One region of the Streptomyces sp. NPDC058697 genome, then DNA from elsewhere that is predicted to be linked to it. Evidence: riboswitches for the same ligand, from Rfam matches in the RefSeq annotation. Region 1 holds a riboswitch; the other holds the start of a gene.
What was found. Region 1 has a riboswitch for ZMP and ZTP ahead of ACFWXQ_RS01875 (bifunctional 5,10-methylenetetrahydrofolate dehydrogenase/5,10-methenyltetrahydrofolate cyclohydrolase). Riboswitches for the same ligand answer to the same signal wherever they lie in the genome.
Positions count from the first base shown of each region.

Region 2: linked by a shared signal. The riboswitch ahead of ACFWXQ_RS30845 (glycine hydroxymethyltransferase) and the one ahead of ACFWXQ_RS01875 (bifunctional 5,10-methylenetetrahydrofolate dehydrogenase/5,10-methenyltetrahydrofolate cyclohydrolase) in region 1 are both predicted to bind ZMP and ZTP.

Region 1 is NZ_JBHXSU010000001.1:415,769-430,203, reverse strand. It holds gene ACFWXQ_RS01915 (cellulase family glycosylhydrolase) at 1-489, shown strand, start outside; gene ACFWXQ_RS01910 (M6 family metalloprotease domain-containing protein) at 690-2,129, shown strand; gene ACFWXQ_RS01905 (sigma-70 family RNA polymerase sigma factor) at 2,305-3,189, opposite strand; gene ACFWXQ_RS01900 (SDR family oxidoreductase) at 3,295-4,056, shown strand; gene ACFWXQ_RS01895 (hypothetical protein) at 4,181-4,528, opposite strand; gene ctaD (cytochrome c oxidase subunit I) at 4,534-6,216, opposite strand; gene ACFWXQ_RS01885 (RNA polymerase sigma factor) at 6,323-6,886, shown strand; gene ACFWXQ_RS01880 (CU044_5270 family protein) at 6,879-7,916, shown strand; gene ACFWXQ_RS01875 (bifunctional 5,10-methylenetetrahydrofolate dehydrogenase/5,10-methenyltetrahydrofolate cyclohydrolase) at 7,917-8,765, opposite strand; ZMP/ZTP riboswitch at 8,786-8,872, opposite strand; gene ACFWXQ_RS01870 (hypothetical protein) at 9,085-9,321, shown strand; gene ACFWXQ_RS01865 (nuclear transport factor 2 family protein) at 9,343-9,717, opposite strand; gene ACFWXQ_RS01860 (hypothetical protein) at 9,904-10,200, shown strand; gene ACFWXQ_RS01855 (hypothetical protein) at 10,341-10,568, shown strand; gene ACFWXQ_RS01850 (hypothetical protein) at 10,875-12,113, opposite strand; gene ACFWXQ_RS01845 (polyprenyl synthetase family protein) at 12,245-13,345, opposite strand; gene ACFWXQ_RS01840 (tetratricopeptide repeat protein) at 13,342-14,435, opposite strand, start outside.
Region 2 is NZ_JBHXSU010000015.1:200,331-214,765, forward strand. It holds gene ACFWXQ_RS30805 (ABC transporter permease) at 1-476, shown strand, start outside; gene ACFWXQ_RS30810 (ABC transporter substrate-binding protein) at 544-1,497, shown strand; gene ACFWXQ_RS30815 (carboxymuconolactone decarboxylase family protein) at 1,665-2,207, opposite strand; gene ACFWXQ_RS30820 (PLP-dependent aminotransferase family protein) at 2,255-3,664, shown strand; gene ACFWXQ_RS30825 (hypothetical protein) at 3,808-4,728, opposite strand; gene ACFWXQ_RS30830 (hypothetical protein) at 4,877-5,239, shown strand; gene ACFWXQ_RS30835 (glutathionylspermidine synthase family protein) at 5,338-6,522, shown strand; gene rocD (ornithine--oxo-acid transaminase) at 6,590-7,795, opposite strand; ZMP/ZTP riboswitch at 7,989-8,075, shown strand; gene ACFWXQ_RS30845 (glycine hydroxymethyltransferase) at 8,108-9,553, shown strand; gene ACFWXQ_RS30850 (hypothetical protein) at 9,969-10,709, opposite strand; gene ACFWXQ_RS30855 (hypothetical protein) at 10,997-11,788, opposite strand; gene ACFWXQ_RS30860 (RNA polymerase sigma factor) at 11,961-12,653, opposite strand; gene trpS (tryptophan--tRNA ligase) at 12,754-13,767, shown strand; gene ACFWXQ_RS30870 (2'-5' RNA ligase family protein) at 13,939-14,435, shown strand, end outside.

The DNA.
Region 1 (14,435 bases):
CTGCGCCAGGACGCGCGGATGCTCGACCGCGTCTACCCCAGCGCCACCGCGGGCCGCTCGCTGGCGTTCACCTTCGAGGACCGCTCACGGGACGGTTCCACGACGCTGACGTGGAACCCGGTGCCGAGCTCCCTGCCGAACGTCGCGCAGCTGGTGGGCTCCGGCCAGTACGCGCTGCAGGTCTGGCGCTCCGACGGCAGCGCCGAGCCGACGGAACTGCACCTCCCGGCGTCCTTCCCGAACGCGTCGACCACGGTGGTCTCCGACCTCGGAACGGTGTTCGGTCCGCCGGCGTACACCCGCACCACTCCGATCGCCACGGCGGCCGAGCCGGGCGGCACCGGTAGCCGCCGGCTGCTGCTCACGGCCCCCGACTCGGGCACGCTGCACTATGCCCTGGTCACCAATGGTGCGACCGCCCCGTCCGCCGCGGTGCTGAGCGCGGCGCGTTCGGAGCTGGCTTCTTGGATGGCGTCCGAGTTCAACTAGGGGCTCCGCCGGGAGCTTTGTCCGTTGGCTGCGGATTCGTTGTGGCTGGTCGCGCAGTTCCCCGCGCCCCTTTGGGGCGCGGGGACGTTGACATTAATCTCACCCCCAACTACTAGAAGGCGTACGGCCTTCGCACGGCCGGATCTTTCTGGATGTTCCGTGTCCGGCAAGAGGGGTTCGTCCCCTGAAGGGGGTGCCTGATGCGTCATACGCTCAGCCCTGTACGACCAGTCCACGACTGTGCCGCAGCCTGCCCGGTACCGCTGTCGCCCCAGGCCCTGGCGCAGCTGTACGCCCGCTATCTCGAACTGCTCAAGCAGCGCCGCCTGCCCGGGAACACGACGTTCGAGGAGTACTACACCGTCTGGCGCGCGGGACGACGGGGCGAGAACCTCGTCGGCCTCGACGACGGAGCCCTCGACCCGGGTCCGAGCACCGACAAACAGCTCATCACCCGGCCGTCGTCCCAACTCCGCGGAACCATACGGACGTTGGTGCTGCTCGTCGACTTTCCCGACCAGCCGCACGAGGTCGACCACGGCCCCGGCCACTACGACAGCATGCTCTTCGGCCTCGACGAGTTCCCGACGGGCAGCATGCGTTCGTTCTACCGCGACGTCAGCGCCTTCGACACCTCACCGAGCACCGGAATCGACGTCCAGGGTGAGGTGCACGGCTGGTTCCGGATGCCGCAGCCGCTGTCCTTCTACGCCGACGGCAACTCCGGCATGAACGCCAACTTCCCGCGCAACTCACAGGGGTTGGCGCGCGACGCCGTACTGGCGGCCCGCGACGCCGGAGTCGACTTCACCTCCTTCGACGCACTCGACGAGGGAGTCGTCACCGCCCTGTTCGTCATCCACGCCGGACGCGGCGCCGAGCAGACGACCCAGCGCGGTGACCTGTGGAGCCTCAAGTGGACGATCCCCGGCGGCGTCGAGGTCGCTCCGGGCCTGTCCGCGCGCACCTTCCTGACCGTCCCCGAGGACAGTGCCGTCGGCGTCTGCGCCCATGAGTGGGGCCACCTCGCGGCACGCTGGGCCGACTACTACGACACCGGCCAGCAGCAGCTGACCCGCTCGGCCGGACTCGGCAACTACTGCCTGATGGCTGGCGGTTCATGGGGCAACGGCGGTCTGACCCCGGTCTTCCCGACCGCCATGCTGCGTATGTTCCACGGCTGGATCGAGCCCCAGGTGGTGAACAAGACCACCCGGGACATCAGGCTGCGGCCCGCCGCCGAGGACGGCGAAGCGGTGTTCATCCAGAACCCCGCGACCATGTCCGACAGCCAGTACATACTCGTCGAGTACCGCCGCCGTCGCGGCCAGGACGCCTTCCTGCCCGACGAGGGGATCGCCGTCTACGTCGTCGACGAATCGATCGACAACGTCAACGACGAACAGAACCTGGCCATCGAACTCCTCCAGGCGGACGGCCGCGGCGACCTCTCCCGGATGTTCGGCCGGGGCAACCGCGGTGACAGCGACGACCTGTACCCGTTCAAGGACAACACCACCGTCGGCGAGAAAACGGCTCCCGCCCTGAACCTGCCCCAGGGCACCTGGACCGGGGTCACGATCGAGACGGTGGGCACCCCCGGGGCCGACGAGATGACGGTGCACGTCACGGTGGCGTAGAGGGCCGTCGCCGGGGCCGCGGCGCCCTGACCTGCGGGTCAGGGCGCCAACGGCTCACGGTGCTTCGGTTTCCTCCGGCCGACCGGTCGGTGACCTCGTGCCCGCCCCGTCCCGACCCGCGCCGGCCCGTGCCGTACGGGTCATAGGGTCCCTACGCCGACGCGCCCTACCGTCGTCAGTCGTCGAGCACCGCGAGCTCCAGTGCGGCGAGGCAGTCGGGGTCCGCGACGACGTCGATCCTGGTGATCATGTCGTCCGTGATGGTGAAGGCGAGCACCAGGAAGAGCCGCCCCTGCGGAGCCATCGCGAGTCCGACCGAACCGTTCACCAGCGCGGGACCGGTGAACCGGGCCCGGCCCGTGGCGGCCATCGCGCCCTCGGCGACCGTACGCGCCCCGCTCACCACGACGGGCTCGGGCGTCGGGATGACCGACCTGTCGGCGTGCAGCACCACGTCCGGGTGGAGCAGGGCGACCAGCGCGTCGAAGTTCCCGCCGCGGGTGGCGGCCAGGAAGGCGTCCACGACGCGGCGCCGACGGGCCAGATCGGCCTCGGGCAGCGGTGAGGCCCCCTTGACCCGGCGCCTGGCACGGCTCGCGAGCTGTCGGACGGCGGCCGGAGAACGCTCCAGCATCGGGCCGATCTCGTCGAAGGGCACGGCGAACATGTCGTGCAGGACGAAGGAGAGCCGCTCGGCCGGGGACAGCGTGTCCAGCACGACCAGCAGGGCCACCCCGACCGAGTCGGCCAGCAGCGCCTCCTCCTCGGGATCGCGCCCGTCGTCCCGACCGTGGGCCGGAACGGGTTCCTGCGCTTCGAGCGACTCCTCACGCCGGTGCTCCCGCGAGCGCAGCATGTTGAGGCACACCCGCGCCACCACCGTCGTCAGCCACCCGCCGATGTTCTCCACGCCGTCGGTGTCGGGGCGGCCCACCCGCAGCCAGGCGTCCTGAAGAGCGTCGTCGGCCTCACTCGCGGAACCGAGCATCCGGTACGCCATCGCGTGCAGCCGGGGCCGGTGCTCCTCGAATCCCTCGGTCAGCCAGTCGAGCTCGTTCACGTGTCACATTCCTTCGTCGGCCGGGGTCATGGCAGTAGATCCACAAAAACCCAGCCGAAGGTACCGGGAGCCGGACTCCCGGGCCGAGCGATTTACGGAGGAACCATGACGACTCCCATCCTGGTCACCGGCGGTACGGGCACCCTCGGCAGCCACGTCGTCCCCCTCCTGCGGGAGGCCGGCCACGACGTGCGGGTCCTCAGCAGGCACGGCCGCGCATCCGATGAAGGCGTCGAGTACGTGACCGCCGACCTTCTCAAGGGCGAGGGCATCGAGGCCGCGCTGGCCGGAGTCGAGACAGTCCTCCACCTCGCGGGCGGCCCCAAGGGCGACGACGAGGCGACCCGCAACCTGGTGCGGGCCGCGTCCGACGCCGGGGTACGGCACCTGGTCTACATCTCGGTGACCGGCGCGGACGCGGTCCCGCTCGGCTACTTCCGGGCCAAGCTGGGCGCCGAGCGCGCCGTGGCAGACTCCGGCATCCCATGGACGACACTGCGGGCCGCCCAGTTCCACGACCTGGTCCTGAAGATGGCACAGGGGATGGCGAAGCTGCCCGTGATCCCGGTCCCGGGCGGACTCCGCTTCCAGCCGGTCGACTCCCGTGACGTGGCCGCCCGACTGGTCGAACTGACCCTCGCCGGGCCGGCCGGCCTGGTCCCCGACCTGACCGGCCCAACGACCTACACCCTGACCGACCTCCTCACCACCTACCTGAAGACCCACGGCAAGCGCCGCCCCATGCTCCCCGTCCGCATACCGGGAAAGGCCGGCCGCGCGTACCGCGCCGGCGACAACCTCTCCTTCACGAACACCACCGTGGGCAAGCGGACTTGGGAGGACTTCCTGGCGGAGCGGGTCGGCTGAGCGCGACTGGTGAGTTCCGCTGCAGTACAGCGCGCCCCGTAAGGGGCGCGGGGAACTGCGCGACCAGCCACGGCCGGCCCGCAGCTGTCGAACGACCCTCCCGCGGAGCGGAACACTCACCACGTCATGGCCGGACCAGAGAGAGGACCGCCACGCCGGCCGCGCTGAGGAGCCCCATCCCAAACAACCACCCCGCAAGCAGCCGCCGACGCAACACCCGATACGCCCCCTCATACTCACCCCGCAACTCAGCACCCCGCTGAACCGTCCGCCGCCACGAAACCCCCGCAAGCGCCACGTACACCTCCGCGAACCGCTCCTCGACCTCGACCCGCTGACTGTCGGTCAGCCACCCGAACTGCCGGGTGAAACGGCCCGCTTCGGCCCGCCCCTCACCCCGGGTGGCCTCGATCAGAAGATGACCCTCCAACTCGTGGATCAACGCCCCCGCATCGACCGGCCGTTCGTCCATCGCCGTCACCGCAGGACCCTCTCCGGCGCAGGCAACTGCCCGGCCACGGCACCGATTTCGGGATGGTGCAGGTCGAACGCCGGGGACTCGGAACGGATCCGCGGCAGGACGACGAAGTTGTGCCGCGGCGGCGGGCAGGAGGTCGCCCACTCCAGCGAACGGCCGTAACCCCACGGGTCGTCGACCTCGACCTTCTTGCCGTACTTCGCCGTCTTCCACACGTTGTAGAAGAACGGCAGCAGGGACAGCCCGAGGACGAAGGAGAAGATGCTGGACACCGTATTGAGGACCGTCAGTCCTTCCACGGCCAGATAGTCGGGAATCCGGCGCTGCATCCCGTTCGTGCCCAGCCAGTGCTGGACGAGGAAGGTGCCGTGGAAGCCGATGAACAGCGTCCAGAAGGTGATCTTGCCGAGGCGTTCGTCGAGCATCTTGCCGGTGAACTTCGGCCACCAGAAGTGGAAGCCGGAGAACATCGCGAACACCACCGTGCCGAACACCACGTAGTGGAAGTGCGCCACCACGAAGTACGAGTCCGAGACGTGGAAGTCCATCGGCGGCGAGGCCAGGATGACACCGGTCAGACCACCGAAGGTGAAGGTGATCAGGAAGCCCGTCGCCCACAGCATCGGGGTCTCGAACGACAGGGACCCCTTCCACATGGTGCCGATCCAGTTGAAGAACTTCACCCCGGTCGGCACGGCGATGAGGAACGTCATGAAGGAGAAGAACGGCAGCAGCACCCCGCCGGTGACATACATGTGGTGCGCCCACACCGTCACCGACAGGCCGGCGATGGCGATGGTCGCGCCGATCAGGCCCATGTAGCCGAACATCGGCTTGCGGGAGAAGACCGGGATGACCTCGCTGATGATGCCGAAGAACGGCAGCGCGATGATGTACACCTCTGGATGCCCGAAGAACCAGAACAGGTGCTGCCACAGCAACGCTCCGCCGTTGGCGGCGTCGAAGATGTGTGCGCCGAATTTCCGATCCGCCTCCAGCGCGAACAGCGCGGCGGCCAGGACGGGGAAGGCGAGCAGCACGAGGACCGAGGTGAGCAGCACGTTCCACACGAAGATCGGCATGCGGAACATCGTCATGCCGGGGGCGCGCATGCAGATGATGGTGGTGATGAAGTTGACCGCGCCCAGGATGGTGCCGAAGCCGGAGAACGCCAGACCCATGATCCACATGTCGGCGCCGATGCCCGGCGAGCGCACCGCGTCGGAGAGCGGGCTGTAGGCGAACCAGCCGAAGTCGGCCGCGCCCTGCGGGGTGAGGAAACCGCCGACCGCGATCAGCGAGCCGAACAGGTACAGCCAGTAGGCGAACATGTTCAGCCGGGGGAACGCCACGTCGGGCGCGCCGATCTGCAGCGGCATGATCCAGTTGGTGAAGCCGGCGAACAGCGGCGTCGCGAACATCAGCAGCATGATCGTGCCGTGCATCGTGAACGCCTGGTTGAACTGCTCGTTCGACATGATCTGCGTGCCCGGACGGGCCAGCTCGGCGCGCATGAACAGCGCCATCACGCCACCGATGCAGAAGAACGCGAACGACGTGACCAGGTACAACGTACCGATCGTCTTGTGGTCAGTGGTGGTCAGCCAGCGGACGGCGGCGAGGCCCGGGCGACGGCCCGCACGCGGGGGCGCGAGCGCCGGGGTGACAGTGTTGCTCTCCATACCCCGCCTGTGTCCGCGGCCCGTCCCGGCGTCACACTGGAGCCGAGCGACAAGGATCACCGCATGCGGGTGTGACGATCGAGGGACTGCCGGACACCTACGGAACATGAGCAACGACGAGACCTTCGCCGCTGCCTATCGCGAGCACTACTGGGCGGTCAGCCGGTACGTTGCGCGGCGACTGGACGGGCGGACGAGTGAAGTCGAGGAAGTGGTGGCGGAGGTCTTCACCGTCGCCTGGCGACGCCGTTCCGACCTGCCCGCCTCCCCTCTTCCCTGGCTGTACGGCGTGGCACGCAACTGCCTGTCCAACGCGGTACGCGGCTACGGACGCCGCCGGCGACTCGTCGACAGGCTCGGTCACGACGAGACCGCGCACGGCCGGCAGATCGTGGACAGCCCCGACTCGGAGCGGCCCGGCGCCTGGGTGCACGAGGCGCTGGCCCGGCTTGCGCCCGCCGACCAGGAGGTTCTGCGGCTCACCACCTGGGAGGAACTCGGCATCGACGAGGTCGCCGTGGCCCTCGGCTGCGGCAGCAGGGCGGCGGCGATGCGGCTGCACCGGGCCCGCCGTCGGCTCAGAGCCGAGATCGACAGCATGCGCACCGCCGTGGCCGCCGGTCCCACCACTCCTCGCCGCGACACCCCGAAGGAGCAGCGCCATGGCTGACGAACTCGAACTGCTGCGCCGCGCCAACCCGGTGCCGTCCGGCGACCCCCGCTTCGGCGACGGACCGCTCGGCCACGACGCCGAGCGCCGCCTCAACCAGCTCGTGGGCCCGGCGGCCGACGAGCGCCCGAAGCCGGGCCGTTTCCTGCCCGGCGGTGCCAGCCTCGGCCGGCTGCTGCGCGGCCCCCGCCCCCGTCGTACGCGTCTGGTGTGGGCCCTCGCGACGACCGCTGCCGTCGCCGTGACCTCCCTCGCCCTTCTCCTCGCGGGACCGAGCACCACCCCCGCGGTGGCCGCACCGCGCCCGCTGGTGGTCCGGGCCGACTCCACCCCCGTACCGCTGGACCGGCTGGCAGAGCGGGCCGACGCGGCCGCGGCGGACGGTTCGGCCGGGCTGCGCAAGGGCACGCATGTGCAGTCGTGGAGCATGGGCATGTCGGAGGACAAGCCTCCGATCACGCTCCCCGTGGAGCGCATCGTGCGCTGGAACGCGGACGACAGCCACACGGAACTGGTCGTCGCGACCGACCCGCGTCACCCGGGCCGTCCGGTCTTGTCCGACGAGGACGGCGATTCGCGTCTCGTCGACGACGGTCACGTCATCAGCGAACAGACCTTCCCGCCGAGCTGGAGCGATGCCCCGCCCGAGTCGCCGCCCCCGCACGACGCCGAGCGGCTGCGCGCCTATCTGCAGGAGGCGCAGTACACCGACACCCCCCTGACCACGCGCGAACTGCTCGACGCCACACGGTTGTTGCTCGACACCTGGACCCTCGGCACCCGTGAGGTCGCGGCCCTCGCCCGGCTCCTCGCGGACGCCGACGGGCTGCGGCCCGTCGGCCAGGTGACCGATCGGCTGGGCCGGCACGGTCAGGCGTACGTGTACGACGGCACCGGCTACCACCGGATGCTGATCATGGATCCGGTCAGCGGTGCCGTCCTCGGCCTGGAGAGCACCGCCTCGGTCGCCGAGCCCGAGTACGGGCTCAGGGCGGGTGACGTCGTGGACTACAGCGCGTGGATGCGGTGATCAGGCGCCGGTCTGCCGCGTGGCCGCCTCGACGGTCTGGGCCAGCAGCGTGGCGATCGTCATCGGACCGACGCCGCCCGGTACGGGAGTGATCAGCGAGGCCCGCTCCCGTGCGCTGTCGAAGTCGACGTCGCCGATGTTGCCGGGGTTGTAGCCGGCGTCGACGACGACCGCGCCCGGCTTGATGTCCTCGCCGCGGATCAGGCGGGGCCGCCCCACCGCGGCCACCACGATGTCCGCCTCCCGCACGACCGCCGACAGGTCGGCCGTGCGCGAGTGGCAGTACGTCACCGTGGCGTCCCGGCCGAGCAGCAGCATCCCCACCGGCTTGCCGAGGATCGCGCTTCGGCCCACCACGACCGCCCGCTTGCCGGCCGGATCGACGTCGTACTCGTCCAGGAGCCGCATGATCCCGCCGGGCGTGCACGACGCGAAGCCCGGCAGCCCGAAGCTCATCGCGGAGAACGACGCCAGAGTGACCCCGTCGACGTCCTTCTCCGGAGCGATCGCCTCGAACGCCGCGCGCTCGTCGATGTGGTGACCCATCGGGTGCTGCAAGAGAATGCCGTGCACGGCCGGGTCGGCGGACAGCGCGGTGAGCGTGCCGACCAGCTCGGCCGTCGTTGTCGCGGCAGGTAGAGCCACGTGCCGCGACTCGATACCCGCCTTGCGGGAACGGTTCTGCTTCATGCGTACGTACGTGACGGAGGCGGGGTCCTCACCCACCAGCACGGTGGCCAGACAGGGTGCCACTCCGGTGCGTTCGGTGAGGTCGGCCGCCCGCTTGGCCGTCTCCTCGACGATTCGCCGGGCGGGACCGGTGCCGTCCATCAACTGGGCCTGGGACATGAGCCACTCCTGAGCGTCGTAGAAGATGCCCAGGCGCGCGGCGAAGACGTGTGCGTCGGGCCGCTCCCCGGTGGTACTCCACCTCAGCGCCAGTCACGGCCTGCGACCACAGTACGCTCCCGCTGGTATGCCGTTCTTCTGCGGGCCGTCCGTGGCTGGTCGCGCAGTTCCCCGCGCCCCTTACGGGGCTTGGTCGAGGGTCAGGAGTCCTCCTCCGGCCCGGCCGTCGGGTCCAGGCCTGCCAGGAACCGATGCCGGGGACGTTCCCCGCTCGGGCGCCGAGTGCGGTCGCCCGGGTCCAGCGCTCCCGTGCCCGTATGTGGTCCAGGTCGTCGTGGCCGACCGACGCCGGGTCCACGTACGGCTCACCGAGGCGGGATACGACGCGTTCGAGCGGCACGCGGCCTGCGAAGAACATGGCGAGAACGCGCTGCTCTCAGTGCTGTCAGAAGGAGAGAAGCGGACACTCGCCGACCTGCTCCGGAAGCCGGTCGAGGCCGCAGAGGCCGCCCCGGACGGCTCCGAGCCGAAAAGGTCCAGGTCAGACGGGTCGTGATCCGGACCCCCGGCATACCCCTCACTGCTCTACGTCGTCCCATGCCTGCAGCACCGTCTGGCCGACGATCTTGCCGTCGCGCAGCGACATCATCGAGTTCGCGAGCACCCTGGTGCCGTCCGCGTACTGACAGGACTCGGTGAAGGCGACCTGGTCGCCCTGGACCACACACTGTTCCAACTTGTGTGTCATGTCGCGGCTGTAGACGTCGTCGAGCATCTCGCGGATCTGCTCGCGGCCGTGCATGACCTTGGGATGGCTGGGCTGGGTGTTGCGGTCGACGACGCGCATTTCCGCGTCGTCCGCGTACAGCGACAGGAGCGCCGACGCGTTCTGGCCTTCGATGCCCCGGCGCAGCGCTTCGGTGTCGAAGCCGGGGTTTTCCGCAGTGCCCATGATGGACCTCCTTGTGGACCACTGGCGAAGGCCGCGGCCCGGTACGGAGCGGGCCGCAGTGGGCCTCTCCCTCTGAGACTCCTCCGGCGCGGCGGCCACGGCAAGCGCAGCCGGGCCGATGAGCCTGTCGGGTGAGGGGCCGGATGCGGCCGTGTCCGTGGGCGGCCCGCCACCGTTGCTGAAGGCATGATCTCAACACGACGTATCGTCGCCGCCGTTGGCCTCGCCGTCGGCGTCACGGGCCTTGCCGTACCGTCCGCGAGCGCTGCCACCACCCCGGAGACGGGAAAGGTGAACCCCATCGCGATGCTCGACTCGCTCGCGGTGAGCGACCTTCCCGCGGAGCACAAGGCCCAGATGCCCAGGGTCTCCGACCAGCTCGACAAGCTAAACGAGCTGAACGGCCTCTACCAGCTGGAGCAGCTCCACCAGGTGACCGACCTCGCGGCCCCCGCCATGGGACTGGTCGGGGCCGTCGAGTAGAGCCGTCGCGTAGCGAACGGCCCGGTCCGTCGGCGTGCGTCTCGTGGGGAGGCGCACGCCGACGTCGTTCTCGGCGAATTTCCGGCGGCCCCCAGTGGCCCCCGGATGCGCGCCGGGGCGGTCCGGGTGAGGCTGAGGGCATGCCGGAACATCCCGTAGTGATCATGCACCCGCCGCAGGAGGAAGGCGGGCGGCGCGTGACGGTCCACGGCGAGTCGATCGGCGTCGCCATGAACCTCCCGGACGTCGTCGAGTTCCTGCGCCGCGCGGGCCTGGAATTCGACGAGAACGAGGCCGCGGTGTCACCCCTCATCGAATGGCGCGGCGGAGGCCCGTCCTACTGGGGTCCGGAGCCGCGCCGCCCCTGACGGCCGTACGCAGGTGAGAGGGCGCGTGTAGGGGCCCACGTCCTTCCTCGGTAGTACCTCGTCCACGGCGACTGCCGCCACGGGACCAGGGCGAAGGCCTCCATGGGCACGATGTGCGGGACCGCGGCGGCGCGGAGGCTGGTGGTACCAGGAATGAGGAGGCCGCCATGAACCGCCGGATCCGCATCCGTCCCACCCGCCGCACGACGACCGCGCGCGACACGACGATCGACCGCAGGACCCCCTCGGGCCGCCTCCTGCCGTACTGACCGCCCTGCCGACTGCCGGACCGACCCCCGGCGGACGTCAGCAGATGGTCTGGGTGCTGTTGACCAGGGTGTTGTTGCGGAACGTGGTGTTGATACCGCAAGGGCTCTCCCTGATCGAGGAGTTGGTCACCCTCAGGTTCTGGACGGTGATGTCCGAGTTGTTCGGGAATTCCGAGCGGGCGGCCAGCCGGATCTCGCCGCCGCCCGTGACACTGCCGCTCTGGGCGGCGAGGTTCACGTTGTAGCAGTTCTCGATCAGGATCGCGTTGTTGCCGGTGTCGGAGATGGTGACGCGGTCGATGGTCGCGCCGCCGCTCTCGGAGACGCAGAAGACACCCCGCCCGCCGCCGCGCGCGACGACCTCGCCGACCCGCACATTGGTCGGGTACGCGCTGCCGATCCGGCCGTTGCGGTTGGCCATGCGGAAGGCCGCGTAACCCGTACCGGCGCCCGCGCCGTCCGCGTCGACCTTCGTGACCGTCGCGTTGACGGTCTGGTTCAGCAGGAGACCGGACTCGCCCACGTTGCGTGCGGTGACCGTGCCGATGGTGAGGCCGTCGACCCCGTACGTCTCCACGGCGTGGCTGCTCGCCCCGGAGACGTACACGTTGTCGATCCGGACATTGCGTGTCCACTGGCTGGTGTCGCCGCGGTTGTCGATGCGTACGCCGAGACCGCGGGAGAGACGCATGTCGATCTGGCCGAGCACGACGTTGGTGACGTTGCGCATGAAGATCCCGTACAGCGGCGTGCCGGTGAGGTTCAGATGCTGGACCTCGATGTCCCGGGCGCCGCGTGCGTAGACCGGGGCCTGGTCGCCGGAGCCCGAACCGGTGACATTGATGGTGCCGCACACGTCGAGCACGGTGTAGCTCGGCAGGGAGACCCGGGAACCCGCGCCGATGGCGCCCGAGCCGCGCACCACCACCCGTTCCTTCGAAGTACGGCCCGCCGTAAGGCTGTTGACGGCCGCCTGCATCGCGGCCCGCATGTCGGTACCGGTGTACGTGACACTGCTGCCCCGCCGGGCGGTCCAGGTGCTGCCGTTCAGCACGGCCTCGGCCTGGTACGAACCCTCGCCGCACGCTGCCGCCGCCTGTCGCGGGGCCGCACTCGCGGGGGCCGTGAGCAGGGCTGCCCCGGTGAGCAGGGCGGTCGCGCATGCGACGGTGACGCCGGCCCGCCTCCCGCGGGCTCCGGCGGCCGTGGGGGGTTCGGTGGTCCTGCTGGTCCTGCTGGTTTTGTGGATGAGGTGAGGTGCGGCTCTGCGTCCCATCTCGTCTTCTTCTCCTGTGTGGGGGTCCACCGCCCGCGCGACAGCGTCGCAGCAAGCGTTTTCTATGGCGGGCGGTGAGTGTGGCAAGGGCTTTCTGCGGCGTCAAGAGGTCGGTGTGACAAAGGAGTTGGTCACATCTCGCGACGTACGAGGAAGGCCAGCAGCGCACGCAGATCGTCGACCGCGCGCGGAGCCGTGGGGAGCGCGTGCGGACCCGTGGGGAGGCCGTCGAGGCACGCGTGGACGTGGGCGATGTGACGGTGGGCCTCGGCCAGCGCGGTGCTCCGGCCACCTGCCTCCTCGATCAGGGCCGCGGCCCGGCGGGCGGCCGCGTCGTCGAGGTCTTCGGTCCCCTCCAGTAGGCGGGTGAGGGGGCGGTCGGCGGCCGAGGTGTCGAGAGCCGCCAGAACCGGGAACGTCTTCTTGCGCCGACGCAGGTCCGCGTGGACCGGCTTGCCCGTGACGGCGGGGTCGCCCCAGATGCCCAGGAGGTCGTCGATCACCTGGAAGGCCAGGCCGAGATGACGGCCCGCCCGGTCGAGCGCGGTGACCGTCTCCGCCGGGGCTCCGGCGAGTACGGCACCCAGGGCGGCGGCACAGCCCAGCAGCGCGCCGGTCTTGTGCTCGGCCATCGCCCGGTACTCGTCGGGGCGGACGGCCTCTGGACCGGTCCACGGGCGCGACTCGAACAGCAGGTCGTCGGCCTGACCGCTCACGAGGTCGTTGAGCGCGGTGGCCAGGTGACGGACGGCTGCCGGTACGTGGCTGCCGGGCGCGGAGGCCAGCGTCTCCACGGCCAGGACGAACAGGGCGTCCCCCGCGAGCACGGCAGGGCCGGTGCCGTACGCCTTCCACACCGTGGGGCGGCCACGCCGGGTCGCGTCGCCGTCCATGATGTCGTCGTGGAGCAACGAGAAGGTGTGTACCAGCTCCACCGCCACGGCCGCGCTCACTCCCGCGCGCGCGGGTGCCCCGGCCGCCTCGGCGCCCAGGACGGCCAGGGCCTGCCGCAGCCCTTTGCCGCCCGCCGCGGCGGCGGTAGGCGCGCCACCGGCCTCGCACCAGCCGAAGGAGTACGCCGCCATCTCAGCCACCCACGGATGCAGCCGCCCCACCGCCTCGGTCAGCGCGGGGCGCACCAACGCCCGGCTGCGGTCGAGGAGTTGAACGGCCCGCTCGGTATCGGCCGTGGTCGAGACGGTCGGATGCGGGGCGGAGGTCGTCACGGTCATCGCCGAACCTCCGTGCCTGCCGGGGGAGTTGCGGGGGTGCCGACAGCTGCGTCCGCGGCCGTATCTGTTTGGGTGGCGGTGGCGGTGCTGGTGGTGGCGGTCGGGGCCGGGGTGCCGGGAGTTGGCGGGCTGGTGGTCACGATGCCGAACTCCGCCTGTGCGCGAGCCACCATCTGTCGTGCGTGCCGCAGGCCGATGCGTTCCAACACCTGGGCGAGATCGGCCAGTTCGGCCGCCGTGTCGTCGAGGTCGTGGCCCAGGTGGGCGAGGGACTTGGCGAGGCCGAGCCGGGAGAGCGCCTCCCCGCGGGGCTCGCTCATCGCCCGGAACTCCGCCAGCGCCTGGGTGTAGACGTCCCGGGCCTCCGCGTAACGCCCGGCCCGGTAAAGGACGTTGCCGCGCATCTTGTGGTTGTACGCCAGCGCGCTCGACAGGTTCATCTCCCGGCAGGTCACCTCGGCCTCGGCGAGCAGACCGAGCGCGCGCTCGGCATCCCCGTCGCGGACGGACACGATGTCGGCCAGGCCGCGCAGCGCCCACGCGTGGCCGCGCCGGTCGTCGGCCCGGCCGGCGATCTCCGCGGCCTCCTCGAACATCGCGTACGCCGTGTCGTACGAGCCGGTGTTGCGGTGTATCTGAGCGATGCCCTCCAGGGCCCACACGGTGTGCCGCGCCTCGCCGCGCTTGCGTGCCTCGGCCAGGAGTTGCTCGTGCAGCGCGCCGACCGCCTCGTAGTCGCCCTGGATGCGGCCCGTCTCCGCCATGCCGGCGAGCGAGTAGCCGCGTACGACGATGTCGCCGCCGCGTTCGCCGAACTCGGCCGCGAGACCCAGCAGTCGCCAGGCGAGAGGGAAGGCGCCGCGCTGGCGGGCCAGCGTGCCGCCGCTCCACAGGGCCCATGCCATCGCGGCGGTGTCGCCGGCCTCCCGGGCCGCGCGGTAACTCGCCTTCCACGCGCGGTCGGCGTCGCCCACCTGTCCGAGCCGCCGGTGCGCCTCCGCGACCGCGAGACCCGAGCGCGCCACCTCTCCCCGTGCTCCGGCGCGCTCGGCGGCGGCCAACTGCTCGGTGCCCGCGGCCAGTACGTCGA
Region 2 (14,435 bases), on a different contig from region 1:
GCCTGCTGCGCCCCTTCCTGGACGTCTTCCAGACGATGCCGCAGTTCGTCTACCTCATCCCCGTCGTCGCGCTCTTCGGCGTGGGCCGCGCCCCGGCGGTCGCCGCCGCGGTCGTCTACGCCCTGCCTGCCGTCGTCCGCATCACCACGCAGGGCCTGCGCCAGGTCGACCCGGCGGCCATGGAGTCCTCGCGCTCGATGGGCGCGACGGGCTGGCAGCAACTGCGCCAGGTCCAGCTGCCGTTGGCCCGTCCCGCCCTGCTGCTCGCGCTCAACCAGGGCGTCGTCCTCGTCCTCGCCGTCGTCATCATCGGCGGCCTGGTCGGCGGCGGAGCGCTCGGCTACGACGTCGTGTTCGGGCTCGCCCAGGGCGACCTGGCCACGGGTCTGGTGGCCGGCGCCGCGATCGTCTGCCTCGGCCTGATGCTCGACCGGGTGACCCAGCCGACGGACCGCCGTACGAAGAAGGGAGCCTGAGATGCGTACGCGCACACGTCGTAGGACCGGCACGACCGGCACGACTGGTACGACCGGTGGTACGCGCATGACGGGCGCTCTGGCCGTCGGCTGCTCCCTGCTGGTGCTGACGACGGCCGGCTGCGGAGCCGCCGACATGACCAAGCAGGCCTCGCCCTTCGCCAACGCGCAGGGGGCGAAGACCGTGACCCTGTCCGTGCAGTCGTGGGTCGGGGCGCAGGCCAACGTGGCCGTCGCGCAGTACCTGTTGGAGCACGAGCTGGGCTATCGCGTGGACACCGTCCAGGTCGACGAGGTCCCCGCGTGGGACGCGCTCAGCCAGGGCCGGGTCGATGCGATCCTGGAGGACTGGGGCCACCCCGAGCAGGAACAGCGGTATGTCAAGGACAAGAAGACGATCGTGAACGGCGGCGGCCTCGGCGTCACCGGGCACATCGGCTGGTTCGTACCGACGTACTTCGCCAAGCAGCACCCCGACGTGACCGACTGGAAGAACCTGAACAAATACGCCGACCAGCTCCGCACCCCCGAGAGCGGCGGCAAGGGGCAACTGCTCGACGGCTCACCCTCCTACGTCACGAACGACAAGGCGCTGGTGAAGAACCTGGACCTCGACCTCCAGGTGGTGTTCGCCGGTTCGGAGGCGGCCCAGATCACCCAGATGCGCCAGTTCGCCAAGGAGAAGAAGCCCTTCCTCACGTACTGGTACTCACCCCAGTGGCTCTTCAAGAAGGTCCCCATGACGGAGGTGAAGCTGCCCGCCTACAAGGAGGGCTGCGACGCCGACCCGGAGAAGGTCGCCTGCGCCTATCCGCACACCCCGCTGCAGAAGTACCTGAACACGGACTTCGCGAAGAGCGGCGGCAAGGCGGCGGCCTTCCTGAAGAACTTCAAGTGGACGACCGAGGACCAGAACGAGGTCTCCCTGATGATCGCCGACCAGAAGCTGACGCCCGAGGAGGCGGCGCGGAAGTGGGCCGAGGGCCATGAGTCCACGTGGCGGGCGTGGCTGCCCGAGTAGGTCACTGCCAGTAGGCCACCGCCGTACGGGCCGTCTGCGTATGGGCCGCCTGCCGTACGGGCCGTGCAAGTGGCCCTCCCTGTACGGGTGCCGGGTGTCTCCCTGACGAGGGCACCCGGCACTCCCGCATCCAGTGCCGCTACTTGTACTGCTACTCGTCCGTACTGCTACTTGTACTGCCCGGCCGTGTAGTGCCCGGCCACGAGACGGCAGGTCACGCCGAAGCGGTTCCAGGCGTTGATCACCGTGATGGCCGCGATCAGCTGGGTCAGCTCGGCCTCGTCGAACTGGCGGGCGGCGGCCTCGTACACCTCGTCCGGCACGAAGCCGTCGGTCAGGACCGTCACGGCCTCGGTGAGCGCGAGTGCCGCGAGCTCCTTCTCCGTGTAGAAGTGCCGTGACTCCTCCCACGCGCTGAGCTGGACGATCCGCTCGACGCTCTCGCCCGCCGCGAACGCGTCCTTCGTGTGCATGTCGAGGCAGAACGCGCAGTGGTTGAGCTGCGACGCGCGGATCTTCACCAGCTCAAGCAGCACCGGGTCGACGCCCTTCCGGGCGGCCGCGTCCAGCCTGACCATGGCCTTGTAGACCTCGGGGGCGAACTCGGTCCACTGGAGGCGGGGGGCGTGCTCGCGGGCGAGCGGGGTGTCGATCGAGGTGTCCGTGGTGGTGTCCGTAGTGGTGTCGGCGGGTGTGGTGTTCGTCGTCATGATCATGAGCCTACGCTCGGAGTAGCCCAGGAGTATGGTCCATTTCCATGGTGAAATCCTGGGCCACTTTCGGAGTGGATCTGCATCTCGACGTGACGCGTACCGGCTCCGGCCTGCGCAAAGGCCTGACGGACGCGCTGCGGGCCGCGGTGCGCGGCGGACGGCTCGCGCCCGGGACCCGGCTGCCGTCGTCGCGCTCCCTCGCCGCCGATCTGGGCATCGCGCGCAACACCGTCGCCGACGCGTACGCCGACCTCGTGGCCGAGGGCTGGCTCACCGCCCGGCAAGGCTCCGGCACGCGGGTCGCCGAGCGGGCGGTGGTGGCACCGGCCTCCGCCGCACCCCGGCCGCGTACGCCCGGCGGCCCGGCGTACGACCTCGTCCCCGGCACCCCCGACCTCGCCTCCTTCCCGCGCGCCGAGTGGCTCAAGGCTTCCCGCCGGGCCCTCGCGGCGGCCCCGTACGACGCCCTCGGATACGGGGACCCGCGCGGCCGCGTCGAACTGCGCACCGCGCTCGCGGGCTACCTCGCCCGGGCCCGCGGCGTACGCGCCGACCCCGAACGCATCCTCATCTGCTCCGGGTTCGCACACGGCCTGATGCTGCTCGGCGCGGTGCTGCGACAGCGGGCCGCCGGGGCGCTGGCGATGGAGTCGTACGGGCTCGACGTGCACTGGAATCTGGTGGAGCGGGCGGGGCTGCGATCGGCGACCCTGCCGTTCGACGAACTGGGCACGCGCACGGAGGAGTTGACCGGGGGCAAGGGTGCGTCTGTGGCGGCGGTGCTGCTGACGCCCGCCCATCAGTTCCCCATGGGTGTGCCCCTGCATCCCGACCGCCGGGCAGCCGTCGTCGACTGGGCGCGGCGGACGGGCGGGCTGATCCTGGAGGACGACTACGACGGAGAGTTCCGCTACGACCGGCAGCCCGTGGGCGCGCTCCAGGGCCTCGACCCCGACCACGTGGTGTACATGGGCACCGCCAGCAAGTCCCTGGCCCCCGGCCTGCGCCTCGGCTGGCTGGTCCTGCCGCCGGACCTGGCGGCCGAGATCGCGGCGGCGAAGGGCGACGCGGACTGGTCGTGCGGTGTTCCGGACCAGCTGACCCTGGCGGAGTTCATCACGTCGGGCGCGTACGACCGACATGTGCGCGCCTCCCGCCTCCGTTACCGCCGTCGTCGCGACCACCTCGTCTCCGCCCTGGCCGCCCACGCCCCGTCGGTCACGGCCACCGGCATCGCGGCCGGCCTCCACGCGGTACTCCAACTCCCGCCCGGCACCGAGCAGTCGGTCGTCCGCTCGGCGGTCTGGCAGGGCCTGGCGGTCCACGGCCTGACCCGCTACCGCCACCCGTCCGCCACGGCCCCACCCCTGGACGCCCTGGTCGTGGGGTACGGGACGCCCACGGACAGCGCATGGCCGGGAGCGCTGGAGGCGTTGATCAGGGCGCTGCCCTAGCGCTGCCCCAGCGCTGCCGTGCGGTGCGCCGCGCGAGACACGGCTGCGGGGCCGCGCGGGACACGGCCCCGCGAGGAATGGCCCGGCGAGGAATGGCCCGGCGAGGAACGGCCCTGCGAGGAACGGAGCCGACCTGCTGAGCCCTATGGCGAAACCGACTCCGACTCGTCCGCCTCCACCGGCGCCTCCCCGAAGCGGGCCAGCGCCAGCGCCCCGGCCACCGCCACGGCGAAGCCGAGTACGGCCAGCCAGGCCAGCCCCTCCCGCGTACGGTCGCCCAGCCACACCACGCCCACCACCGCGGGCCCGATGGTCTCTCCGATGACCATCCCCGCCGTGGCCGCCGTCACCGAGCCCCGCTGGAGCGCGGAGGTGAGAAGCAGGAACGCCGCGCCTCCGCCCAGCAGGAGGGCGTATGTCGCCGGGTTGGTGAAGAGCGCCGAGGGAGTGAGCCCGTCGATGAGCCGGACCGACACCTCGACCACCCCGAACCCGAACCCGGCACCCAGCCCGAGCGCGAGCGCCCGCCCCCGGTCGGGCAGCCGTCCGGCCAGCGCGCCGAGGAGCAGCACGACCACGGCGGTGCCGAGCATCGCGTACTTGAGCGCGGTGGACCCGGCTTGGTCGCCCTCTTCCCCCGACGCGAGACCGAGCATCGCGAGCCCCGCGCACACCACCCCGACCGCGCCCCATTCGAGCCCGCTGAGCCGCACATGGAGCAGCCAGGCCGCGACCACCGCCGTCACCGCGAGGCTCGCGGCGAGCGCCGCCCCCACCGTGTAGATCGGCAGCGACCGCAGGGCCGCGATCTGCAGCACGAACCCGACCCCGTCGAGCGCGAGCCCCGCGATGTACCGCCACTCGCGCAGGGCCCGCAACAACAGGGCGGCGTCCACACCGGAAGCCCCGCCGGAGGATCCGCCGGAAGTCCCGCCGGACGATCCGTCAGGGGAGTTTCCCGGGGAGCCGGAGCTCTCCGGTCCCCGTGCGGCCGCCCGCGCCGCGATCGCCTGCAACACCGTCGCCGTGCCGAAGCACACCGCCGCACCAAGGGCGCACACCATTCCAAAGAGCACAAAGCGACTGTAGGGGAGCGAGAGTTCGGGGGAGCCGCTTGTACAACCCACTCACTTGATCTTTAACCTGTCGGGGGCCGGACAACCGAGCCGGCCATGGACGAGCCCGCCGGACGGGCCCAACGGGGGAGAGAACATGGCGGACCAGCGCAGGAAACTGCGTTCGAGCACGGTCGTACTCGGCGGAATGGGCGTCCTCGCCGCGGCCCTCACCTCGTGCGGTTCCGACCCCGACCGCCGCTGCGTGGACCGCGACAGCTACGAGTACGTCAACGGCTACAAGGTCGTCGCGGACAAGAACTGCAAGTCGGGCTCCACCTCCTCCTCGTCCGGCAAGAACCGCAAGAGCAGCGGCAGCCGGACCGGCACGGTCGACGCCGCCTGGTACTACGACTCCGACGTCAGCGCCGGCTACGCCGACTACGGCACCTTCAGCCGAAGCGAGGCCGTGGACCGCGACGGCTTCGGCTGCTCAGGCTCAGGCAGCGGCGGCGGCTGACCCCGGCGAAGCCAGGAGAACCCAGGAGAACCCAGGAACTCCGAGCACTCCGAGCACTCCGAGAACCCCGAGCAACTCCGAGGAACCGGACCGTCGTCATGGAACGCCGCACCACGACCCCTCGCCCCGGCTGGCAGCAGACCGTCGAGGAACAGGGCCTCATCTACCCCCTCACCCGCCACCCGGACGACTCCCTGCGCCCGTACTGGGACGAGTCCGCGTACTACGTCTTCTCCCTCCCCGAGGTCGAGGCCCTGGAGGAGGTCGTCGAGGAACTCCACACGATGTGCCTCGCGGCGGCCGAGCACATCGTCACCGAGAACCGCCTCACCGACCTCGGCCTCACCGACCCCCGAGTTGCGGAGGCGGTCACCGAGGCCTGGCACCGCCGCGCCGAACTCCCCTCCCTGTACGGCCGTTTCGACCTCCGCCACGACGGAACGGGCCCGGCCAAGCTCCTTGAGTACAACGCCGACACCCCGACCTCACTCGTCGAGGCCGCCAGCCCCCAGTGGTTCTGGATGGAGGAACGCTTCCCCGGCGCCGACCAGTGGAACTCCCTCCACGAACGCCTCGTCGACGCCTGGAAGAATCAGTCCGCCCTCCTCCCGCCCGGCAACCCCCTCTACTTCGCACACTCCGCCGCCGATGAACTCGGCGAGGACCTGATGACCGTCGCCTATCTGAAGGAGACCGCGGAACAGGCCGGCCTCGACACCGCCTGGATCGCCATGGAGGAGATCGGCTGGGACCGCCTCTCCGGCCGCTTCGTCGACAAGCAACTCCGCTTCATCCGCAGCTGCTTCAAGCTCTACCCCTGGGAATGGCTCACCACCGACCGCTTCGCCCCGCACATCCTCGCCACCCTCGACAACGGCGGCGGCACGGGAACCACGATGTGGATCGAGCCTGCCTGGAAGATGCTGCTCAGCAACAAGGCCCTCCTCGCGATCCTCTGGGAGCTGTACCCGGACCACCCCAACCTCCTCCCCGCCTTCCTCGACGGCCCCCGCGAACTGGCCACCACCCGCGGATACGTGGCCAAGCCCCTGCTCGGCCGCGAGGGCGCCGGAGTCACGGTCCACGAACCGGGCTCCGCTCCCGTACTCCGCGAAGAACCCTGCTGCTACCAGGAGTTGGCACCCCTCCCCTCCTTCGACGGCAACCGCGTCGTCCTCGGAGCCTGGGTCGTCGAGAACGAGTCGGCAGGCCTCGGCATCCGCGAATCCTCCGGCCTGATCACGGACGAGTACGCCCGCTTCCTGCCACACGTGATCCTTTGACCCCTGGCTGCCCCCCCGGCTGCCCTCCCGGCACCGGGCCGGGGGCAGGAGAGGACAGAGCGGCCGGCTACACGCCCAGCACGTCCCGCAGTTGCGCGAGCCCCCAGTCCAGGTCCTCCTTACTGATCACCAGCGGAGGTGCGATCCGGACCGTGGACCCATGGGTGTCCTTGACCAGCACACCCCGGTCCATCAGCTTCTCGGAGATCTCCCGGCCCGTGCCGTACGCCGGGTCGATGTCGATTCCCGCCCAGAGCCCGCGCCCCCGCACCTGAGTGATCCGGCCCGAACCGGCCAACTGCCCCAGCTCCCGGTGCAGATGCTCGCCCAGCTCGGTGGCCCGCCGCTGGTACTCGCCCGACCGCAGCATCGCGATCACCTCCAGCGCCACCGCACAGGCCAGCGGATTCCCGCCGAACGTCGACCCGTGCTCACCCGGCCGGAACACTCCGAGCACCTCGCTCGACGACACCACCGCCGACACCGGCACGACCCCGCCCCCGAGCGCCTTGCCCAGCACATACATGTCCGGCACGACCCCCTCGTGCTCACACGCGAAGGTCCGCCCCGTCCGCCCGAGGCCCGACTGGATCTCGTCCGCCACGAACAGCACGTTCCGCTCACGCGTCAGCTCCCGTACGCCCGCGAGATAACCGGCCGGCGGCACCAGCACCCCCGCCTCGCCCTGAATGGGCTCCAGCAGCACGGCCACCGTGTTCTCCGTGACCGCCGCGCGCATCGCCGTCAGATCCCCGTACGGCACGATCTCGAAGCCCGGCGTGTACGGACCGAAGTCCGCCCGCGCCTCGGCATCCGTGGAGAAACTGATGATCGTCGTCGTACGCCCGTGGAAGTTGTTGCCCGCCACGACGACCTTCGCCCTCCCCTCGGGCACGCCCTTGACCCGGTACCCCCACTTTCGGGCGGTCTTCACCGCCGACTCGACCGCCTCCGCGCCCGTGTTCATCGGCAGCACCATCTCCATGCCGCACAACTCGGCCAGCCGCGTACAGAACTCGGCGAACCGGTCGTGGTGGAACGCCCGCGACGTCAACGTCACCCGCTCCAGCTGCGCCTTCGCCGCCTCGATCAGCCGCCTGTTGCCGTGACCGAAATTCAGCGCCGAATACCCGGCCAGCAGATCCAGATAGCGGCGCCCCTCGACATCCGTCATCCAGGCCCCGTCCGCCGTCGCCACGACGACCGGCAGCGGGTGGTAGGTGGGCGCGCTGTGCGCTTCGGCCGAGGCGATCAGTTCTTCGGTGGTGCTCACGGGGTCTCCGTTTCCGGCCGCACAAGGGCTCGTGACCTGCTTCTTTTCCCGCTTCTGTGCCAGAACTCCGGTTTCTGTGCCAGAACTCCGGTCCGGCTCCCGGCCAGCCGTCCGACTACGTGTGGCTCCTTTCCTATCGTCGCTCGCATGGTGGACGGGGGAACCCGACGAACCGGCGCGCCCGGTACGCTGATCCACGGGCCGTGACTGGCGCGCTGGGATGGGACCGACCATCGGGGAGCGGCCCATGAACTGTGTGCCGTGCGCCTGGGCCGAACCGTGAACGCCGAACGCCCACGTCCGGAGGCCGTCATGCCAGAGCCCCTCTCCAACGAATCCACCGCCTTCCGCAGCGCCCTCGAAGTGATCCGCGCCGTCGAGCCCCGCGTCGCCGACGCCATCGGGCAGGAAGTCGCCGACCAGCGCGAGATGCTCAAGCTGATCGCCTCCGAGAACTACGCCTCCCCGGCCACCCTCCTCGCGATGGGCAACTGGTTCAGCGACAAGTACGCCGAAGGCACCGTCGGCCGCCGCTTCTACGCCGGCTGCCGCAACGTGGACACCGTCGAGGCCCTCGCCGCCGAGCACGCCCGTGAGCTCTTCGGTGCCGAGCACGCCTACGCCCAGCCGCACTCCGGCATCGACGCCAACCTCGTCGCCTTCTGGGCCGTCCTCGCCGCCCGCGTCGAGGCACCCGCCCTCCAGAAGGCCGGCGTCCGCAACGTCAACGACCTCTCCGACGCCGACTGGGCCGAACTGCGCCAGGCCTTCGGCAACCAGCGCATGCTCGGCATGTCCCTGGACGCCGGCGGCCACCTCACCCACGGCTTCCGCCCGAACATCTCCGGCAAGATGTTCGACCAGCGCTCCTACGGCACCGACCCCGCCACCGGCCTCATCGACTACGAGGCCCTGCGCACCTCCGCCCGTGAGTTCAAGCCCCTGATCATCGTCGCCGGCTACTCCGCCTACCCCCGTCTCGTGAACTTCCGGATCATGCGGGAGATCGCCGACGAGGTCGGCGCCACGCTCATGGTCGACATGGCGCACTTCGCCGGTCTCGTCGCAGGCAAGGTCCTCACCGGTGACTTCGACCCGGTCCCGCACGCCCAGATCGTCACCACGACCACCCACAAGTCGCTGCGCGGTCCGCGCGGCGGCATGGTCCTGTGCGACTCCTCCCTCGCCGACCAGGTCGACCGCGGCTGCCCGATGGTTCTCGGCGGCCCCCTGCCGCACGTCATGGCCGCCAAGGCCGTCGCGCTCGCCGAGGCCCGCCGCCCCGAGTTCCGCGACTACGCCCAGGCCGTCGTCGACAACGCCCGCGCTCTCGCCGAGGGCCTGATGCGACGCGGCGCCACGCTGGTCACCGGCGGCACCGACAACCACCTCAACCTCATCGACGTCGCCTCCTCCTACGGCCTCACCGGCCGCCAGGCCGAGACCGCCCTGCTCGACTCGGGCATCGTCACCAACCGCAACGCCATCCCCGCCGACCCCAACGGCGCCTGGTACACCTCCGGCATCCGCATCGGCACCCCGGCGCTCACCACCCGTGGCCTCGGCGCCACCGAGATGGACGAGATCGCGGGCCTCATCGACCGCGTCCTCGCCACCACGGAGCCCGGCACCACCGCCAAGGGCGCCCCTTCCAAGGCCCAGCACGTCCTGGACCCGAAGATCGCCGACGAGATCTCCCACCGGGCGACCGACCTCCTGACCGGCTTCCCGCTCTACCCGGAGATCGACCTCGGCTGAGACCGCGGCTGAGGCGGCGGCTGAATCCGAGGGCGAGGGCGAGGGCGTGAACGAGGGCCCGGGCGCCGAGACCGAGAACCGACGACACCGGGTCCCGGCCGGAACCAGCTCACAAGCCGAACCAGCGGATTCACAAGCCGATTCAGAGGCCGGCTCACCAGTCGACCCACCAGCCGATCCACGAGCCGACCCACCAGTCGACCCTCAAGCCGGCTCACAAGTCGATCAACTCCTGTCGTGCACTCCCGCGGCGGCCCCGGCTCACGCCCGGCCGCCGCGCGGCGTATCAGCAGGGTGCCGCCGACGCCGAGGGAGAGCCCCGCCGCGAGCCCGGCTATTGCCAACCCCGAGCCGCCCGCGGAATCTGCCGTACCGCCTGTCACCCGCCCCGGACCGAACAACTCCCACGCCCCTCTCAGACATCCCTCAGTTCCTGCCGAGGACCCGCTTCCCGAACCCGCCGACGGCCCAACTGCCGCACTCCCGGCAACCGCCCGACGAACGGCCGCAGCCCCAGGGCCAGCACAGCCCCGGTCACCAGCCCAGGTATCGCCCACCACCAGTCGGTGCCGTCGTCCGGCGCCGTCGCCGAGGCATCCGTGGCCGCGCCGGACCGCTCCGTGGACCCGGGTTCCGGCGCGGGTGCGGCGGCGGCATCCTCCGTCGTCTCCCAGGGCGCCGGATAGATGGCTCCGGCGCCCTCGCCGGACGATTCGCCCAGCACGCCGAGCTTCTTCAACAGCGCGCGCACGGCGGCAGGTTGCTCGGCCCTGTGCCAGTGGCCGTTCATCGACTCCGGAACGTTGGCCGCCGTGTGTATCCAGACGTCCTTGGTGCGCGGTGTCTCCGGATAGACGCGGTCGACCCGCCAGGGCGACACGTCATGGAGCATCCAGGTGACGTTGATCTGCCGACCGCTGCCCACGCCCAGCCCGGGCGGTTCCTCGCGGGTGCCGCTGTCCGACGCTCCGAGGAGGCGCTGCAACTCCCCGTACTCCTCCTTCGAGGCGTACAGCGCCGCGCTCTGTCCGCTCTCCGGCGAGACCACCAGCACACTCGTCGGACCGCCGGCCGCCGCGGTGGGCGCGCACATCACCACCAGACCGAGCGCCATCGCCCACCCCGAGATCGCCGCCCATCCCCGGCTCCACGTCATCCGTGGGCTCCCCGTCACCCGTGCACGAACCCTGCGCATCCCGACACCCCCCAATCGGCCTCGGTGCGGTCCGCCCGCACCCGCGTGTCACTTCTGGTACACCGCTCGACCCGCCGGGGTTCCCACTCGTCACCGACCAAAATTTCGAGGAGCCCAGGCCACCTCGGTCTGCTCCGTCCCGGCCCACCCAGAACTGCCCCGGCCACCCAGACCTGCCCCGGTCCGCCCCGGTCCGCCCAGAACCGCCCCGGTCCACCCAGAACCGTCCCGCCCGGCCAACGGGCCCGCTAGTCCAGCGACTTCGCGATCTCCACCGCCCGCGCCCTGGACGCCACACCCTCCAGCCGGAGCGTCGTGTTGCCCCCGTGCATCCACAGCAGCGTCGGTCCCGCGGTCCGCTCGGAGCGGGTGAACTCGCCGTCCCCGTCCATCAGCCAGAGGCGCAGGAGGTGCGGGTCGGAAAACCACAGCGCCATACGCCCGACGGAGTCCGTGTCCTCGCCCAGCGGCACATACTCCGGTTGCTCCCGCACGAACTTGGCGAAGCCGGGACTCAGCACCGCCGGATACTCGTCCAGCCGGACCGTCCGCCCCTGCTCGCGCCAGCACAAGGTGATCAGGAACCGCCCCTTCGGCTCGCGGGTCACCGTCACCGCCTCCGGGGTTCCCAGGGCAGGGGGCGCGAGGGGCGCGAAGCCCGCCTGCCGTTCGGCCTCGGCAAGGCTGAGCGACGGGCCGCCGCAGCCGGGCACCCCGGCCCCCGGCGAAGGCGTCGCCGACGGGTCGTACCGCACCTCCACCCCGCCGAAGTCGAACCACTCGACGACCGCGGCGCGCACCGGAGGCGTGAGCACGAGGACTGTCAGCAGACCGCACAGCCCCGCGGCCAGCGCGCGCCGACGCGCCCGGGCCCATCGGCGCATCGCCCTCACCCGTTCCGAGAGGCCCGGTGGCTCAGCGACAGGGACCGGCACATGTTCGGCGAGTATCCGCTCCAGCACCCGCTCGACCATCGACTCACCGCCCACCGCCCCGGGCCGGTCCAGCGACCGCCCGAGCGCCCGCAGCTCCTCGGGCAACCGGGAGACACCCTGCCCGTGCCCATCACCTTGCCCCGGCCTGCGCCCATGCCCGTCCCCGCCGCCGCCCCCGGACTGGCCCCCGTACTGGCCCTCACCAGGTCCCCGGTCACCGGAGGCCCCCGTGCCCCCCGCCTCATGCGACTCATGCGACTCATCCGGCTCATGAGAGTCACCCACGCTCATCACCTCCTCCCCGCGTCCTCCGACCCCTTAGGCCGCCCAGGCCCGCCGCATCAGCCGAATCAGTGCCATCCTCCGAATCGCCCGAACCCTCCCGCCCCTCCCGCGGTTCGAACTCCGGCAGCAGTCTGCCGAGCTTCCGCAGGGCGCGGTTGAGCCGGGATTTCACCGTCCCCCGCGGCCAGCCCAGGGCCTGGGCGGTCTCCGACTCGTCCATCTCCAGCAGATAGCGGTAGGTGACGACCAGGCGGTGGTCCTCGCCCAGTCCTTCCAGGGCGGTCAGCAGGGCCGTCCGACGCTCGACCTCCAGGGCCGCGGCCGCCGGATCCGTCGATTCCGGTATCAGCGGCTCGGCCTCCACGAGGGCGGCCTCACGGCCGGCCAGCGTCCGCTGGCGCACCGCCGTCCGCACTGTGTTCCTCGTCTCATTGGCGACGATCGAGAGCAGCCACGGCTTGAACGCCGCGCCGTCCCGGAAGCGCCCCAAGGTGCAGTAGGCCTTGAAGAAGGCCTGCTGCACCACGTCCTCCGCGTCCGCACCCGCCCCCAGTGCCGCGGCCGCCCTGAGCGCGATGCCCGTATGGGCACGCACCAGCTCCGCATACGCCTCCGGCTCTCCGGCGCGCACGCGTGCGATCACCGCGGCCTCATCGACGATGCGGCCCCCCTCCCGCGTCCTCACGCTCTTGTTACACCGCCGGAGGCAGATCGGTTCCCACCCGTGGCACATCTGTTTCCGACCAGTTCCGGAACGGCCCCTGACACCTGAGAGAATGGTGAGTATGGCTTCAGACCGTCCTCGCGTGCTTTCTGGAATCCAGCCCACCGCCGGCTCGTTCCACCTCGGCAATTACCTCGGCGCCGTCCGTCAGTGGGTGGCCCTGCAGGAGTCCCACGACGCGTTCTACATGGTCGTCGACCTGCACGCGATCACCATTCCGCAGGACCCCGCGGACCTCCGCGCCAACACCCGGCTGGCCGCGGCCCAGCTGCTGGCCGCCGGTCTCGACCCGGAGCGCTGCACGCTCTTCGTCCAGAGCCATGTCCCCGAGCACGCACAGCTCGCCTGGGTCATGAACTGCCTCACCGGCTTCGGCGAGGCGTCCCGCATGACCCAGTTCAAGGACAAGTCCGCCAAGCAGGGCGCCGACCGCGCCTCGGTGGGCCTCTTCACGTACCCGATCCTGCAGGTCGCGGACATCCTGCTGTACCAGGCCAACGAGGTCCCGGTGGGTGAGGACCAGCGCCAGCACATCGAGCTGACGCGCGACCTCGCCGAGCGCTTCAACGGCCGCTTCGGTCAGACGTTCACCGTCCCGAAGCCGTACATCCTCAAGGAGACGGCGAAGATCTTCGATCTCCAGGACCCGGCGATCAAGATGAGCAAGTCGGCGTCGACTCCGAAGGGCCTGATCAACCTTCTCGACGAGCCGAAGGTCACCGCCAAGAAGGTCAAGAGCGCGGTCACCGACACGGACACGGTGATCAGGTACGACGTCGAGAACAAGCCCGGCGTCAGCAACCTGCTGACCATCTACTCCACCCTCACCGGGACCGGTATCGCGGAACTGGAGCAGAAGTACGTCGGCAAGGGCTACGGTGCGCTGAAGACCGACCTCGCCGAGGCCATGGTCGACTTCGTGACTCCGTTCCGGGAGCGTACGCAGCAGTATCTGGACGACCCGGAGACGCTCGACTCGATCCTGGCCAAGGGGGCCGAGAAGGCCCGCGCCGTCGCCGCGGAGACCCTCTCCCAGACGTACGACAGAGTGGGTTTCCTGCCGGCGAAACACTGACTGCCGGGACGACAACAACCGGGACAACAGCCAGTACGAGACCAGGACAACACCGGTACGACAACCGGAACGGGGCCGTACGGCCGTACAGTCGATAGCCGAACCGGCAGCAACCCCTGCCTGAGAAGTGCATAAACACGACGGAACATCAACACAACGACAGGAGACGACGTGGGGACCGTAACGATCGGTGTGTCGATCGCGGTCCCGGAGCCACACGGCAGCCTGCTCCAGGAGCGGCGCGCGGGCTTCGGCGACCCCGCGGCTTCCGGCATCCCCACGCACGTCACACTGCTGCCGCCGACCGAGGTCGACGACTCGGCGCTGCCCGCGATCGAGGCGCATCTCGTCGAGGTCGCGGCCGCCGGCCGGCCCTTCCTGATGCGCCTGTCGGGCACCGGAACCTTCCGTCCGCTGTCGCCCGTCGTGTTCGTGCAGGTCGTCGAGGGGGCCGAGGCCTGCACCTGGCTGCAGAAGCAGGTCAGGGACGCGTCCGGGCCCGTGGCGCGCGAGCTGCAGTTCCCGTACCACCCGCATGTGACGGTGGCGCACGGCATCGACGACGAGGCGATGGACCGGGCGTTCGAGGAGCTTGCGGAGTACGCGGCCGACTGGCCGTGCACCGGCTTCGCGCTCTACGAGCAGGGGGCCGACGGCGTGTGGCGCAG